Regions from separate parts of the Lysinibacillus sp. UBA6686 genome, predicted to be linked through region 2. Evidence: riboswitches for the same ligand, from Rfam matches in the RefSeq annotation. Region 2 holds a riboswitch; the other holds the start of a gene.
The links. Region 2 has a riboswitch for cobalamin ahead of B2R82_RS23775 (DUF4430 domain-containing protein). Riboswitches for the same ligand answer to the same signal wherever they lie in the genome.

Region 1 (7,585 bases), on a different contig from region 2:
TGTTTTCAAACGTACAATTTTCGATAGTAAAGGTTGCATCTCGCCCAATTGGCAAATGAATTGTACTAGTTTCCTGCTCTTCATTTGTAATTAGTGCTAGCAATGCTGCCTTTGCCACCGCAGTTGCACAGGCTCCCGTTGTATAACCGTGACGCATGTCCTTGGGATCCTTTTTTGGCTTCCGCTCCATTATTTTTTCGCCTGTTCATCCGCTAAAAGTGAAATAGCATTCAAAGCGGCAACCGTCACTGTACTACCGCCTTTACGGCCAACATTCGTAATATACGGAATACCTTCTAATTTTAATAATTCCTCTTTTGACTCTGCTGCAGATACAAAGCCAACTGGCATACCGATAATTAGATCTGGTTTTGCTAAGCCTTCTTTAATTAAACGGATTAACTCTAATAATGCAGTTGGTGCATTACCAATGGCATAAATTCCACCTTCATGTAATTTAGCAGCTTTTTGCATGGAGATAATAGCACGTGTTGTATTTTGTTTTTTCGCTTCTACTGAGACATCTTCATCTGCGATATAGCAATGTAGATCCCCACCATGCTTTTGGAAACGTTTTTTTCCTGAGCCACTTTCGATCATTTGCACATCAGCAATCACATGGCGACCTGCAAGAATAGACTTGATACCTGCCTCAATTGCCCCTGGAGTAATAATAACGCTACGACCAAGCTCAAAATCAGCAGATGCATGAATAATACGACGAACAACCTTCCACTCATCCTCTGAAAAATCATGCTCGCCCATTTCTTCTGCTATAATTGAAAAACTGTAATCGTAAATTTTATCCGGATCCACCGTTAAAGGTTTGAAATCTGTTTTAAAATCCATCTGAATTGCCTCCTAAAGTGTGTGTTGTACTGCCTGTAGTACTTCTGTAAATGTAGAATATTGCTGGCCATACTTTATATTTGGTCTTGCAATTAATATTGTCTCAATACCACATGCAAGTGCTGCCTCTAGCTTTTCATCCACTGAGCCAACCTTGCCACTTTCCTTCGTAATCATCAATGTCACATCATATTGACGAAAGAGCGCTTCGTTCAATTCCTTTGAAAAGGGTCCCTGTATAGCGACTATGTCCCTTTGTGCCACACCAAGTGCCTCACATTTCTCCATGTTATCGAGTCTAGGTAGCATACGTGCAATCACCCTTGTATTCTCCAGACCATGTAAAACCTTCGTAAATGTCGCAAGCGTTTTACTGCCTGTTGTTAGCATTATGACACCACGTTTTTCTGCTGCTAAGTGAGCAGCCTCCTCATAATCTTTTACTATTGTTATAAGAGGATGAGAATAATGTTCATGCGCGCGTTCATAGCGAATATATGGTATATTTGCTTGCTCCGCTGCTGCCATGGCATTTTTTGAAGCTTCCTCAGCAAAAGGATGAGAGGCATCTACAACTAAACGATAGCCTTGTTCTGTCATAATTGCTGCCATTTCCTCAGCTGTTAACCGTCCAACTAAATGAGGTAGACCCACCTCAGCAAGGCTAGAGGCTGCAGACTCAGTAACAACTGTTGCTGTTACCTGATAGCCTGCTGACTGTATTTCAAGAGCTAAGTTTCTGGCATCACTTGTCCCTGCTAACATGAAAATCATTTCACAGACTCCTCTTCATGGTGGTGGTCATGTTCGTGATGATGATCATGGTGGTCGTGATCATGGTCGTGGTCATGATGGTGATGATGATGCGCATGACCATGCACTGCTGCATAAGCTCGATAGTTTTCTAAATCCTGCATCCCTGTTGATGTCCCATTTACAGCCTGCTCAATACGCTCAAGTAGCACATTTTGCAAGCGTTCATGATACCCAAAATAGTCAGCAATTTGAATATCACACTCTGGATATTTGTCGTTAAATTGTTGACACATACCATTCATGCGTTCCATTAGGATGCCCGTGAATAAAAAGTATGGAAGCATAATGATCTTTTTAGCACCTAGCTTAACACAGCGCTCAATTCCCTCTTCGACACGAGGATCCGTTACCCCCATAAAGGCACTTTCTACATATTTCACAGGCAATTTTTCCCACAGCAGACGTGTAATTTTATAAAAGTCTCCATTTGCATATGGGTCACTGCCGCCTCGTGCAATTAATAATATAGCTGTATCCTGTTGCTCCTCTTCAGCATTGAAGCCGATTTCAGCTAAACGTTCCTCTAAAATTGCAAATATCTCTTCATGGACACCGATTGTTTGACCATATGTGAATGTAATATGTGGATAATGTTCACGCGCATGCTCAATTTCTGCTGGAATATGTAGCTTTGAATGTCCAGCATGAAGAAGAATGATTGGAATCACATGCACCTCTGTTGCACCCTTCTTGACACAGTTTGTTATACCCTCTTCAATGTTTGGAGAAGCAAACTCCAAGAAACACGTTTCTACTAAGAAGCTATCATCAATACGAGGTGCCATTTGCTTGATAAATGTACGCACCTCATCATTTCCTGCTGCTAAACGGCTCCCGTGGCCGACAAATAAAATTGCTTTCATCTCATTACTCCTCACTAGTCACCGCATGGAGCGGGCTCTACTTTTATTTTTGAAGACATGTCCTGGTACGTAAAATGCAGAATCTTTTTCACACGCTTAAAATACTTAAACAAACGTTCATTTGGATGGGCATTTGCTTTATACTCTTCGATGATGTCCGTAATGAGCGGAATAAGTTGTTCAGGCTCTAGTCCCTCTACAACTGGCTGTGCAGCATGTGCTGTACGACCAACTGGCTTTGCCCCAATAAAAACATCGAACTTACTTTTACGATAAACAATGCCAATATCATCAAATACTGCTCGATAGCATGCCATACCACAGCCATTAAAGCCAATATTCAACGTTTTCGGTAAAGACATTCCGCCAAGCTGCTTCTGAATCTCCTCGGCATATGGAATCGAATCAGCCTTTTCCCCATAACAGAAGTCACAAGCCTTTAATGATAGTACATCCCCAATCGGAGCCAGTAAGAATCCAACCTCAAGTAGCTTTGCTGTAATTTTTTCTGGCTCCGTTGTTGGAATTTTTAAATGGATTTGATGGTCTGGCGTGTATTCCATCGTTCCATCCTCCCCGACAACCTCTGCTAGCGTCATCATCTGTTGCGGGGTGAAAAATTTATTGGCTACTCCTGGGCTCACAGCTAACTCAAAGATAGATTCGATTTTTTGTTGCACAAGCTTGGGCGTTGCCTTTACCTCACTTGTTCCGTTGACCATCGCTAAGGCTGCTGTCGCCATCTCAAGTGAAGTTTTTTTTTGTTTTGGATTAGGAGAAATGGCTAAACTGGGTTCGATACGATTAGCGTTGGGATCTGCCGCAAAGTCATTGCGTGCCTCCCCTGTTTCTTGATTCATTGCCCATGGCTCATTTTCTTCCCTTAAACGTTGGTGTGGACGTAATGGCTGCTTCTCCTCACCAAGTGTGTATTTACGCTGATAGCCACGTGGTGTAATCATTTTATTATCATAGAAAAATGTTGATGAATTTCCGATAATAACCGTTGTCAGCATCCCAATATCATGCTCTAGCATTTCTGCTAAAGTTGTCATGGTAACCTCCTGACGGTCACGATAAGCGCTTTTAACAAGTCCCACTGGTGTATCAGGTGAACGATATTCTAATAAAATTCGTTGGGCCTCCACAATTTGTCTTGTACGTCGACCACTTTTTGGGTTATACAGTGCAATCACAAAATCTGCCATCGCTGCTGCTTCCACACGCTTCGCAATTAAATTCCAAGGTGTTAGGTGGTCACTTAAACTAATCGTACAAGCATCATGCATAATTGGCGCACCTAGTAAACTTGCACATGAGTTGATAGCAGAAATACCTGGAACAATTTCTACCTCTACACCAGTTGCCTCCGTCCAACCAAGCTCGATTAATACCTCATACACTAACCCTGCCATTCCATATACACCAGAATCACCGCTGGAAATAACAGAAACAATATTCCCTGCCTCTGCTTGGCGTACCGCTTCCTGTGCACGAGATACTTCCTCCGTCATACCTGTACTAACAATAGATTTTGCACTAACTAAGTCCTGAATTAGCTCTACATATGTTTTATAGCCTATGATCATATCACTCTGTTGTAATGCCTCCACAGCCCGATGTGTAATATGATTAAAATCACCAGGCCCAAAGCCAACTACAAAAATCTTTCCTTTTTGCGCCATTTTTGTTACCCCTCTTTCACCTTTTCGATGCCTTTAATGGCTGTTGTTTGTGCTGTGCGCTGTAATGTGCCCTCACGAAGCGTAAAAACATGTTCATGGTGCAGTGACTCATGATGTAAATCCTGCACAAGTGCCCTCGCATGTTCAGTTGTTGGCACACGGTACCAATTCCCTTGCGGATAAGCAATGACAACACATGCATCCTTACATCTGCCATTGCAACGTGTCCGGGTTGTATGTATTTTTTTATCAAGTGCCTGCAACTGTATCTCATCACGAATGGCTTGCGTAATTTCCTCTGCTTCTTTTTTCATACAGCTACTGCCATTGCAAATAAAAAGATGTGTCTGCATCCCCTCTAAATTCCAAGTAGTCATCGTTGTTCTCCCCTCAATACGTTTAGGAACAAGAAAAACCTTTACTCTAATCGAAGAGTAAAGGTTTTGTAGAAGCCAAATAAAGTCGAATAAATTACAGGTATTCGCCTTTGCTTCAACTTCTCCCTCCGAAAAGTTTGCATGCATCATTCCATAAGCAGGTTTCCTGACTTAAGCTTCCATTTACTTTCGCGCCTTCCCAAGTTTGCACTAGTGGCATTTGCGATTTCATCAGCTATTACAGTAGCGGGGGCTGTATTGGACTTTCACCAATTTCCCTATTATCTTGAAAATATTCAAGCACTTATGTATGTTTTTATATCAAATTTGTTTGTTTAACATGAATTTAAAACTGTCTCTATCATATCTTAAAATTTTAAAATTTCAATATTTCTCTCTAAAATTGTGACATTTCCATTAAAATTTCATCAAAAAATTCGTAGAAAAAAGAAAAATTTCTCTTTTATTTTATCAGAATTTTCTAGATTGTACCTCAATTTTAAAAATTTTTTCTAAAAAAAGATAGCATCATGATGGAAAATTATGTTACACTTTGTCGTGAAATCTCACAACTTCATCTTTTTTCGGTGCGAAGTGCTTATCATTTCGCTTAAAAGGGAAGCCGGTTCAAGTCCGGCGCGGTCCCGCCACTGTACTAGGGAGTTTTATAGAGAATGTCACTGTCCAACGGATGGGAAGGCCTATAAAATGAGGAACTAAAGCCAGGAGACCTGCCGAAAAGAATGTGAACGTTTCAACCTACGAGGATAGGTGTGCGGCTTAGTAGAATCGAATTCTAATTGTTTTAGCTATGCACTTTTCCCATAAGGAGAAGTGTTTTTTATTTTTCGCACGCTAATTCAAAAACTATATGTAAGGAGGAGAAATTTTGAAATTCTCAGGCTGGAAGCTTAGTTATTTCTTATTGGCATTTTTATTTGTGCCAAATCGTGCATTCGCCATGCATATAATGGAGGGCTTTTTACCAATTGAGTGGGCCATTTTCTGGTGGGTTGTATCTATTCCATTTATTATTTTAGGATTACGTTCAATTCGTAAAACGATCGATGCAAACCCTGAAACAAAAATGATTTTAGGACTATCAGGTGCCTTTGCCTTCGTCTTATCAGCATTAAAAATCCCTTCAGTAACTGGAAGCTGCTCGCATCCAACAGGAGTTGGACTTGGTACAGTTCTTTTTGGTCCATTAGCAATGAGTGTAATCGGAACAATTGTATTATTATTCCAAGCTTTACTTTTAGCGCATGGAGGGCTTACAACTTTAGGAGCAAATGCCTTTTCTATGGCAGTAGTTGGTCCAATTATTGCTTATTATGTATTTAAAGGCTCTCAAAAAATGGGTCTTTCATTTTCCTTAGCTGTGTTTTTAGCTGCTATGCTTGGTGACTTAGGTACATATATTGTCACTTCTGTTCAATTAGCTCTTGCTTTTCCTTCTGAGGTTGGTGGCTTTATGGCGTCATTCACAAAATTTGCAGGTATTTTTGCATTAACACAAATCCCTCTTGCTGTTAGTGAAGGGATTTTAACCGTAGTTGTGATGAACTTCTTGAAAAAATACAATGTGAGCGAATTAAAAGCATTACGTGTTTTTTCAACAAAGGAGGCACATTAGAATGAAAAAAAACTTATTACTGCTAGCTATCGTTGTGTTATTAGCAATTATCCCTCTATTCATTCAAAAGGGTGCAGAATTCGAAGGAGCAGATGGTGAAGCAGAGGCAGCAATCGGTGAAATAAATGCTGACTACGAACCATGGTTTGAAAGCTTATGGGAACCACCAAGTGGAGAAATTGAAAGCCTACTATTTGCACTACAAGCTGCTATAGGTGCTGGATTTATCGGATACTTTATTGGCTTAATGCGCGGCAAACATAAAGAAGGTTAAGTATGTTACTAATTGATAAGTATGCATATATGAATAAGCTAGCGTCTGTTCATCCGCTAGAAAAAATGTTGTTTTCTTTTGGACTATTATTATTGTCGCTTATCATGAGAGATGAACGAATTTCACTCATTACATTTATTGTAATGAGTGCCTTTATCATTATAGGCGCTAAAATTCCTGTGAAATATTATTTAAAACTATTATTGTTACCCGGATTTTTTTTACTATCTAGCTTACTATCTATTCTAATTTCAATAGCCCCAGCGGCTAACGAATTACCTGCACATATTTGGGCATTTTCTTTCAATGATTGGACAATTTTTGTGGGCAATGCAAGCTTAGTTACAGCAAAGCAACTTTTTTTCATCGTTCTAGGTAGTGTCAGTTGTTTATATTTTTTAATCCTAACAACATCTGTACAGTCTATTTGTCATGTGTTACGACAATGTAGAATTCCTACCTTGTTTGTTGAACTAGTGGAATTAACATACCGATTTATTTTTATTTTTTTAGACAGTATGCAAAAAATTCATCTTGCTCAGCAGGCACGACTTGGTTATCATTCACCTGCCCAGTGGCTACGCTCTATATCTATGCTTATTGCTGCATTATTTGCTGAAATGTTCCAACGAAGCCGCGAACTTAATAATGCCATGCAAGCGCGAGGTGGCGAAACGGTCTATTGGCAGGAGAATGCAACCTATAGCATGAAAAACTGGCTAGGTATTGCAGCTATCTTACTATTCCTCATCGTGTATGGAGGGTTTTTCTAATGACGACAGACTTTTACTTTGAACTAAATCAGCTTTCTTACGCCTATGCAGATGGAACACACGCCCTAACAGATATTACACTCCAAATTCCGAAGGGCAAAAAAATTGCCTTACTAGGTCATAATGGAGCGGGAAAATCTACATTATTTCAGCATCTTAATGGCATTCTTAAACCAACTACTGGAACGATAGCCTTTTGTGGCAAGCAGCTACATTATAGTAGAAAAGCATTAAAAGAATTACGTCAACAGGTTGGCATTGTTTTTCAGGATGCAGACAATCAGCTGTTTTCTGGTACAGTAAAGCAGGATA
Region 2 (7,585 bases):
CGTATTGCCATCGTTGTAGGAGCAGAGCATAAAAATTATAGATGGAATACTGCTTATGCAGAAAGCTTATCAGCTGCTATGAATGAAATTGTGCCGAAAATTTCTAGAGGTGTAATCTCTAAAAGCGGTGATAATGTGGATGGACGCTATAACCAGGATTTGACAAAAGAAATGATTTTAATTGAACTAGGTGGAATAGATAATACAGAAGAAGAATTGAATCGTACAATCGCTATAATTGGGAAAGCCATTGCGAAATCCTTTATTACAGAAAAGCAGGAATTATAAAAGAGATTTAGCAGAATGATTCGCCTTCTTTTTACTAATGTTCAAGAAGGCGAAATCGTTTCTTGGACAAAGTGTCTCATTATAAAAAAATTACCAAAAATTTTTATAGGGAAAAGCCTTTAAATTGTTTATTTCATGCCTTATAATTTTCGAGTTAGCTCTTACGATTAAGGCATATGCATTAGGCAAATACGCTTTTGAAGCATCTACCATTTATGGGGATGCTTTTTTGGAATGAATATACATATAGATGTACGATATGGTATTTTAGACGAATAAAAATTTTGCGAATAGTGCACTTCTTATCAACTTTTAAAGTGCCTTATTCGTCATTATATAAGTGAACATACAAAAGGAGACGATGTTTGGATTTAATATACGGAAAAAGGTTTATAAATTATTGGGAGAAGGAATATTATGTCAGGCAAGTCATTCAATCATCGTTATATCCCTGGACTCGACGGGATTAGAGCATTAGCAGTACTAGCTGTTATTGCTTACCATTTTAATTTCAAATGGGCCAGTGGTGGATTTTTAGGAGTCGATATCTTTTTTGTTTTATCGGGGTATTTAATTACCTCAACTATTTTACCTTTAAAAGGAAATAAGTTAACTGTTGGATTAAAAAAGTTTTGGATAGGGCGATTTCGACGCTTACTACCAGCTGCCTATGTCATGATTATTGTAACATTTGCATGGGCGACTCTATTTCATAAGGAGCTACTTCATACACTACGTGGTGATGCAATTTCCTCAATTTTTTATTCAAGTAATTGGTGGTTTATTTTTCACAAACTCTCCTATTTTGATAGTTTTGGTTCCCCTTCACCATTGAAGAATTTATGGTCGTTAGCCATTGAGGAACAATTTTATTTATTATGGCCAATCCTTTTAATGCTAGGGCTTCTTGTGGTCAAAAAGAAAAATAAGCTCGCCATTTTCGTTTTTTTGGGCGCACTCGGTTCTGCAATGCTAATGGCTATACTATATCAACCAGGTGCTGATCCCAGTCGTGTATATTATGGAACAGATACGCGTTCCTTTGAATTGCTAATAGGTTGCTGGTTAGCTCTTATCTGGCCGATGAAAAGACTTTCATCACAAAAAATCTCTACGGATCATGTCTACCAACTAAATAGTGTAAGCTTAGTAGCTTTTAGTATTTTCATTGTCAGTATTTTGTTTGTGGATGAATATCAATCTTTCCTATATCGAGGAGGGATGTTCGTATTTTGCTTAAATGCAGCCATCTTAATTGGTTGCGTCTGTCACCCAGTTAGCTTTTTAGGAAAAATCCTTTCTTGGAAGCCTTTGCGTTGGATTGGGTCAAGATCGTACGGGATTTATCTATGGCATTATCCGATTATTGTGCTAGGTACTCCAGTGCGAGAAATAGGTAACCCAGCCTATTGGCGAGTTACTTTACAACTGCTGATTATCTTTACAATTGCAGAACTATCCTATCGTTTTATCGAAATGCCGATTCGTAAGGATGGGTTCCGCTGTTACTTTAGACAGTACTTTGTATTCAATAAACACAAATGGGGAAGCTTCACGCTTGCCAGGAAAATTTCAACCACGCTCATTCCACTTTTCCTCCTAGTATTTTTTACAGGAATGACAGGGGTTGTGGGCGAAGAAAAAATAGAATCGATTGAATCACGGCCAACGACTATTAAAATAGATGGTGGAACAGAGCAGCATTCAACCCATCATGATGCTGAAAAGGAGCAGGAAACATCTCAGCCAGGTTCGTTAAGTGATGAAGAAGAGGGTGTTGATTCAAATACGGATCAAAATGCAGTAGAGCCTGAGCAGGGGGAAAATGAGACAGAAGTTCATGAATCGTATAGTGGAATATTAGCTATTGGCGATTCTGTAATGATAGATATTGCTCCGAGCTTACATAATATCTACCCCAGCATTACGATAGATGCAAAGATTGGTCGCCAAGTTTCACAAGCGGTTAAATTAGCTCCTTATTATGCAAGCTTTAATCAACCAGATAAAGCAGTCATCATTCAGCTTGGAACAAACGGGTATTTTACCAATACACAAATTGATACTCTTTTAAAGGCTTTTTCCAATGCTGATATTTATTTAGTAAATACGCGTGTACCTCGTTCTTGGGAGGGGAAAGTAAATCAAGCATTGCAACAGAAAGCACAGGAATATGAAAATATTACTTTAATTGATTGGCATGCAACTGCAATTAACCATCCTGAGTTTTTCGCTCCAGACGGCGTACATTTAGAGCAAAAGGGGATTGCTTCTTTAACAAATCTAATTCAACAAGCTATAGATGCGATTCATTGATTCGTATAAAAATCATAAATAGCCCGCAAACATTTTTTACAAATATTTAAGTATGGTTGAAACCTTTTTAATGGTTGCCCGTATTACTAGAATACATTTTTAATGAATTGCACTTAAAAAGGAGAAAAACATTTTTGAACTATTGAACAAAACAATTACTTTTTGTCATGTACTTAATTACGATTGCTGATGCATACTACTCAACATTACTGATTGAACCAAAAGCGCCCCCACAGCATCAGACGATTAAAGCATCTGCAATGACAACCATTCAAGTACGGTAGCAAACCTTATAAAAAGAAACAAACAGCAAAAAGCCTGAAGACTTCTATACTTCAGCCTATCAAGCAATTGCTGCAGAGTACTAAGAAGACAAAAGAAAAAATTTATAAAGCTAAGATGGATAGATTAAGTGAAAGACACAGCTATATGCGGGGCTCACCGTTTATTATTTATCACAATCACCGTATACGTTGCTGAAAACAGATGAAACAAAAGCTGCATTTGACTGTGCAGCTTTTTGTTTTGCTTAATATTTAAATGGATAAACCCTTTTTGGATATGATTTGCCCGCTCACTCTCTATTATAATCTAATTGTGTTATCATTTTGCTTTTTAATAGGAATAGTAATATTGATACTAGATGTTTACTTCCTCTTTTAAAGCTTACTACTTCTATAAAGCATAATTCTTTTTGTTAAACTATTTTGAAAAATAGAAATATATGCTAGACTTAACATTAAGTGAATAAGAATTGCAGTATAAAGGTGCTCTTTTAAGAGCTTAATAGGGAATTCGGTTTAAAGCCGAAGCTGTTTCCGCAACTGTAAGTGTAGATGACTACAGAAAATACCACTGTCGAACAAGGAAAAATGCCTTCAGTAGATGGGAAGGTTCTGAATAGGATACACGAGCCAGGAGACCTGCCTTTATTCCATCGTATTAACTCTCTTCGGAAGCTAGGAGAACTTACGGCAAATAGACGGACAGGCAAACTACGTTTTTGCGCCTTTTTTCTGTTTTCCATTAGATGCTTCCCCATTTTGGAGAAGCATCTTTTTATTTTCGAGTTAATTGCAAAAACATTCACGAAATAATAAAAATAGGAGGTTTTACAAATGGTTCGTTTCAAAAAATGGTGGCATTTAGCGTTAGTCCTACTTTTAGCATTTTCGCTCGTAACACCATCAGCCAGTGCAGCAGTATTACAGCCTGTAAGTCAAGAAGCACAATCAGCAGATTTTGATGTTCAGTTATCAGTAAAAGGTTTATGCGGTACTGGTTCATGCCATGAAATTTTAGAAGGAACAACAGTAAATGTTCAAGAAGGGACAACTGCGCTAGAGCTTGTAGAGCAAGTATTAGATGCCGAGGGTATTCCTTATGTAGTAGTTTCTACTCAATATGGTCCATATCTTCAATCAATTGATGGACTTGCGGCAGGCAGTTTAAATGGTTGGGATGGCTGGGTCTACACTGTAAATGGATATAGCCCCAATTTTGGATTAGCTGAGTATGAATTACAGGCTGATGATGTCGTTCATATTTATTACACTACATGGGCTAAATTAGAAACAGCAAGTGTAATTGCAGTAAATGATAACAATCCATCCGTTACGGTAAATTTAACTGGTGATTTATTTACGACACCAAACGGCTCTAATTTAGCAAACTGGACAATTAACACAGGGACAACAGCATTAACAGCTCAGTCAGTTACTATAAATGCAAACCAACAAGCTGTTATTACATTTGCAGGTCAAGCACAAGCAGGTACTATTACCATTACAGCCTCTGCTAATGCTTTATTCGGTAGTTCAGCAAGTGAGCCACTTGAAGTAAAAGTACAATAGCTAGATAAATGGATACTGACAAGATGAATTAATTCAGCTTGTCAGTATTTAATTATTTATAAAGGAAGTGAGTGTTTATATGACTATATGGAAAAAGCAGCTACATATAGCAGTTATTTTTATTTTAATCGTATCGCTATTTTCTCCAGTCACTGCAATTAAGGCACAGCATTTTGAAGGGGATTTACTCGATCCTACTCCAAACATCAATGATATTGAACCCGATGATTCAGAAGAGCAGGATAATGCTACAGAGTCTAAGAATGAAATAGATGTAGAGGATTTAACAGAACAGGAAAAAGCACCGCATACAGATGAAGAAGCTGAATTAGATGATCTTATACCATTAGAAGATGCAGCGGAACTAGCTCCATTAGTAGAAAATGCGCCCATTGCAATTAGCGATATTCAGCTAAACACTGAGGAACCTTTACTATTATTAGTAGGAGAAACATTTCAACTTACTGCCACTAACGCAACAACAGATGATAGTGCCACAGTTACATGGTCTTCAAGCAACTCTGGAATTGCAACAGTTGACACAAATGGGAGCGTAATTGCTCAGGCAATCGGAGAGACAGTCATTACCGCCCAATTAGATGGTGGATCTAAAACAGTTATTGTATATGTTATTTCACCCGAAGCACGGGAGACAATAGATTTTATTATCGCCCTACCTACAATCGAAAGAGCCGATGAAGCAACCTATCAGCTATTACAGCAAGCACGAGTACTAGATAGTAAAGTAAAAGCTCCGGCTCGTACTCTTTTAATCTCCGATAATAAACTACCTTATTTTTTTCAGTTACTAGAAAAAGAAATTGCCTATTTTAGATATTATATGCAAGACCCTAGCAACGCTTTACCTGCACCTGAAGATATAAACTTTTTAAGTGATGAATTGGATAAGAAGTTAGATGCAGTTCGTGAAAGATATAATTCCCTGATTAAAACATCTGGTTATCGAGATCTAAAAAAAATAACAGATCCAGCAGATATACTAGTATTTAATCAAGAACTTGCAGCAAGACAAGTTAAATATGTATTTCTTGTTATCGATGCGCTTCCTAAAATAGAAAATTTAACAATTGATTCAGCAATAAAAGAGCAACTCGATCATGCAAGAAAAAAATATGCTGCTATACCAACAGCAGAACAAAAAAAAGTAGCCAATAAGGAAGACCTTTTTGCAAAAGAAGTTCGATATGTTGAACTGTTAATTGATGCTATTGATATAAATAGCCCATTAGCAGAAGAACAATTAAAAACTGCAAAAGATGCTTTGAAAAAGTTAGCTAATCCAAACAATATACCTGGTGCCTCCAAAGGAGTATCAAACTATAACGACCTCCTTGAAAAGGAGAAAATGATTAATGCAGAGGATGATATTAAACAAGTTATCGAAAAAATCGATGCACTTCCTACTGTAGAGGCACTTACTTGGGCAGACCAATTAAAAGTTCTTGAAGCACAGCAAGCTTATGATAAGCTATTACCTGCACATCAAAGCAGAGTAACAAATTATACCCAACTAGAAGCTTTACAAAAGCGCTTAGTTGAACTACAACCGACAACAGTTGAAATATACAATGCTGTTGCGAACTACTTGACGTCAGGTTCATATGAGCCCGTTTATGGCTCGGAATGGACTATTTTAACATTAGCTCGTGGTGATCATACTGCAAAATATGCAACTTATTATGATAAATATTATCGCAATCTCGTTAATCATGTAAAAGCAACAAATGGGGAAATAGGCACTCAAGCAACAGACTGGGCTCGAGTTATAATTGCTCTCACAGCAATTGGGAAAGATCCGAGAGATGTAGCTGGCTATAATCTAGTTGAAAAGTTATCAGATTTGAGTTTTGCTACAAGCCCTGGTGTCAACTCGTCTATCTTTTCATTAATTGCACTGGATACTTGGGGATTTGAATTACCTAAAACTGCGACAACAACACGTGATAAACTAATTCAAAATATTTTATCAAAGGAAATAAAAAATGGTGGCGGATTTGCATGGAGCGGTACTGATCCTGATCCTGATATGATAGGGATGGTACTTCAAGCATTAGCACCATATCAAAGTAATCCACAAGTAAAGGCTGTAACTGATCGCTCAATCGCTCAATTAGTAGCTATCCAAACCGGTAAAGGTGGCTATATTTCGACAGCGGGCAGCCCGGAAGCTGCTGAAAGCGCTGCCCAAGTTATAACAGCACTTGCTAGCTTAGGCATTGATGCAAATAAAGATAAACGATTCGATAAAGTGATTGCTAATATTATGACATTTAGCTCTGGTGACGGTGGCTTTAAACATGTTCAAAGCCAAACAAAAGCAGATGGTATGGCGACAGTTCAAGTTGGCTATACTCTAGCAGCTTACAACCGTCTTTTAAGCGGACAAACACCGCTCTATAATATGTCAGACACGAAAAACAAGCCGACTAAGCCTGGTGGCGAGGATGGTAGTGATGATGATGAGCCTTCCTCTCCTGGTAACAATGGTAATCAGCCATCCGTTCCTGCTGAAAAAGAGGAAATTGGCTATACAACATTTTCCATTCAAATTTCATCTTCTGAAGTACCATTAAAAACAACAACAACAAAATTATTTACTGGTGAAACCGTTTTTGACGTTTTGCAAAGAGTAGCTGCTGAAAATGGTGTAGCATTAAGCTATCGTCAAACAGAATACGGAACATATATTGACGGAATTGCAGGTGTTTATGAATTTGATCGTGGCCCTTTAAGCGGTTGGATGTACCGTGTAAATGGCGTATTCCCTTCATTTTCAGCGGCGAATTACACATTGTCTCCAAACGACACCGTTGAATGGATTTACACGCTTGACTTAGGAAAAGATATTGGCGGTTATGTTGAAGATGTAGAGAAAACACCTGAAAAGGGCAAAGACATCTTAGATGAAAAAAATAAGGAAGAAGAAAAAGAAAAAACGGACAAGGAAGAAAATAAAGACAGTAAAGTGATCGAAGAAAACAAAGTAAATTCTAAAAATGAAAAAGCAGAGATAGCATTGACACTTGATGATATTCAAAAACATCTTAAAAATCAAAGTAAAACAATTGTGGTTCAAGATGAAAAAGGCAACCAAATAGACATTTCAA

Region 1: linked by a shared signal. The riboswitch ahead of B2R82_RS17050 (energy-coupling factor ABC transporter permease) and the one ahead of B2R82_RS23775 (DUF4430 domain-containing protein) in region 2 are both predicted to bind cobalamin.

The regions. Positions count from the first base shown of each region.
Region 1 is NZ_DKJS01000066.1:932-8,516, reverse strand. It holds gene B2R82_RS17080 (cobalt-precorrin-5B (C(1))-methyltransferase) at 1-190, opposite strand, end outside; gene B2R82_RS17075 (precorrin-8X methylmutase) at 190-849, opposite strand; gene cobK (precorrin-6A reductase) at 862-1,623, opposite strand; gene B2R82_RS17065 (sirohydrochlorin chelatase) at 1,620-2,528, opposite strand; gene cobJ (precorrin-3B C(17)-methyltransferase) at 2,543-4,213, opposite strand; gene B2R82_RS17055 ((2Fe-2S) ferredoxin domain-containing protein) at 4,219-4,590, opposite strand; cobalamin riboswitch at 4,730-4,912, opposite strand; cobalamin riboswitch at 5,159-5,343, shown strand; gene B2R82_RS17050 (energy-coupling factor ABC transporter permease) at 5,480-6,226, shown strand; gene B2R82_RS17045 (energy-coupling factor ABC transporter substrate-binding protein) at 6,228-6,500, shown strand; gene cbiQ (cobalt ECF transporter T component CbiQ) at 6,503-7,273, shown strand; gene B2R82_RS17035 (energy-coupling factor ABC transporter ATP-binding protein) at 7,273-7,585, shown strand, end outside.
Region 2 is NZ_DKJS01000085.1:176,683-184,267, reverse strand. It holds gene spoIIP (stage II sporulation protein P) at 1-288, shown strand, start outside; gene B2R82_RS23780 (acyltransferase family protein) at 706-2,604, shown strand; cobalamin riboswitch at 3,353-3,549, shown strand; gene B2R82_RS23775 (DUF4430 domain-containing protein) at 3,723-4,457, shown strand; gene B2R82_RS23770 (S-layer homology domain-containing protein) at 4,537-7,585, shown strand, end outside.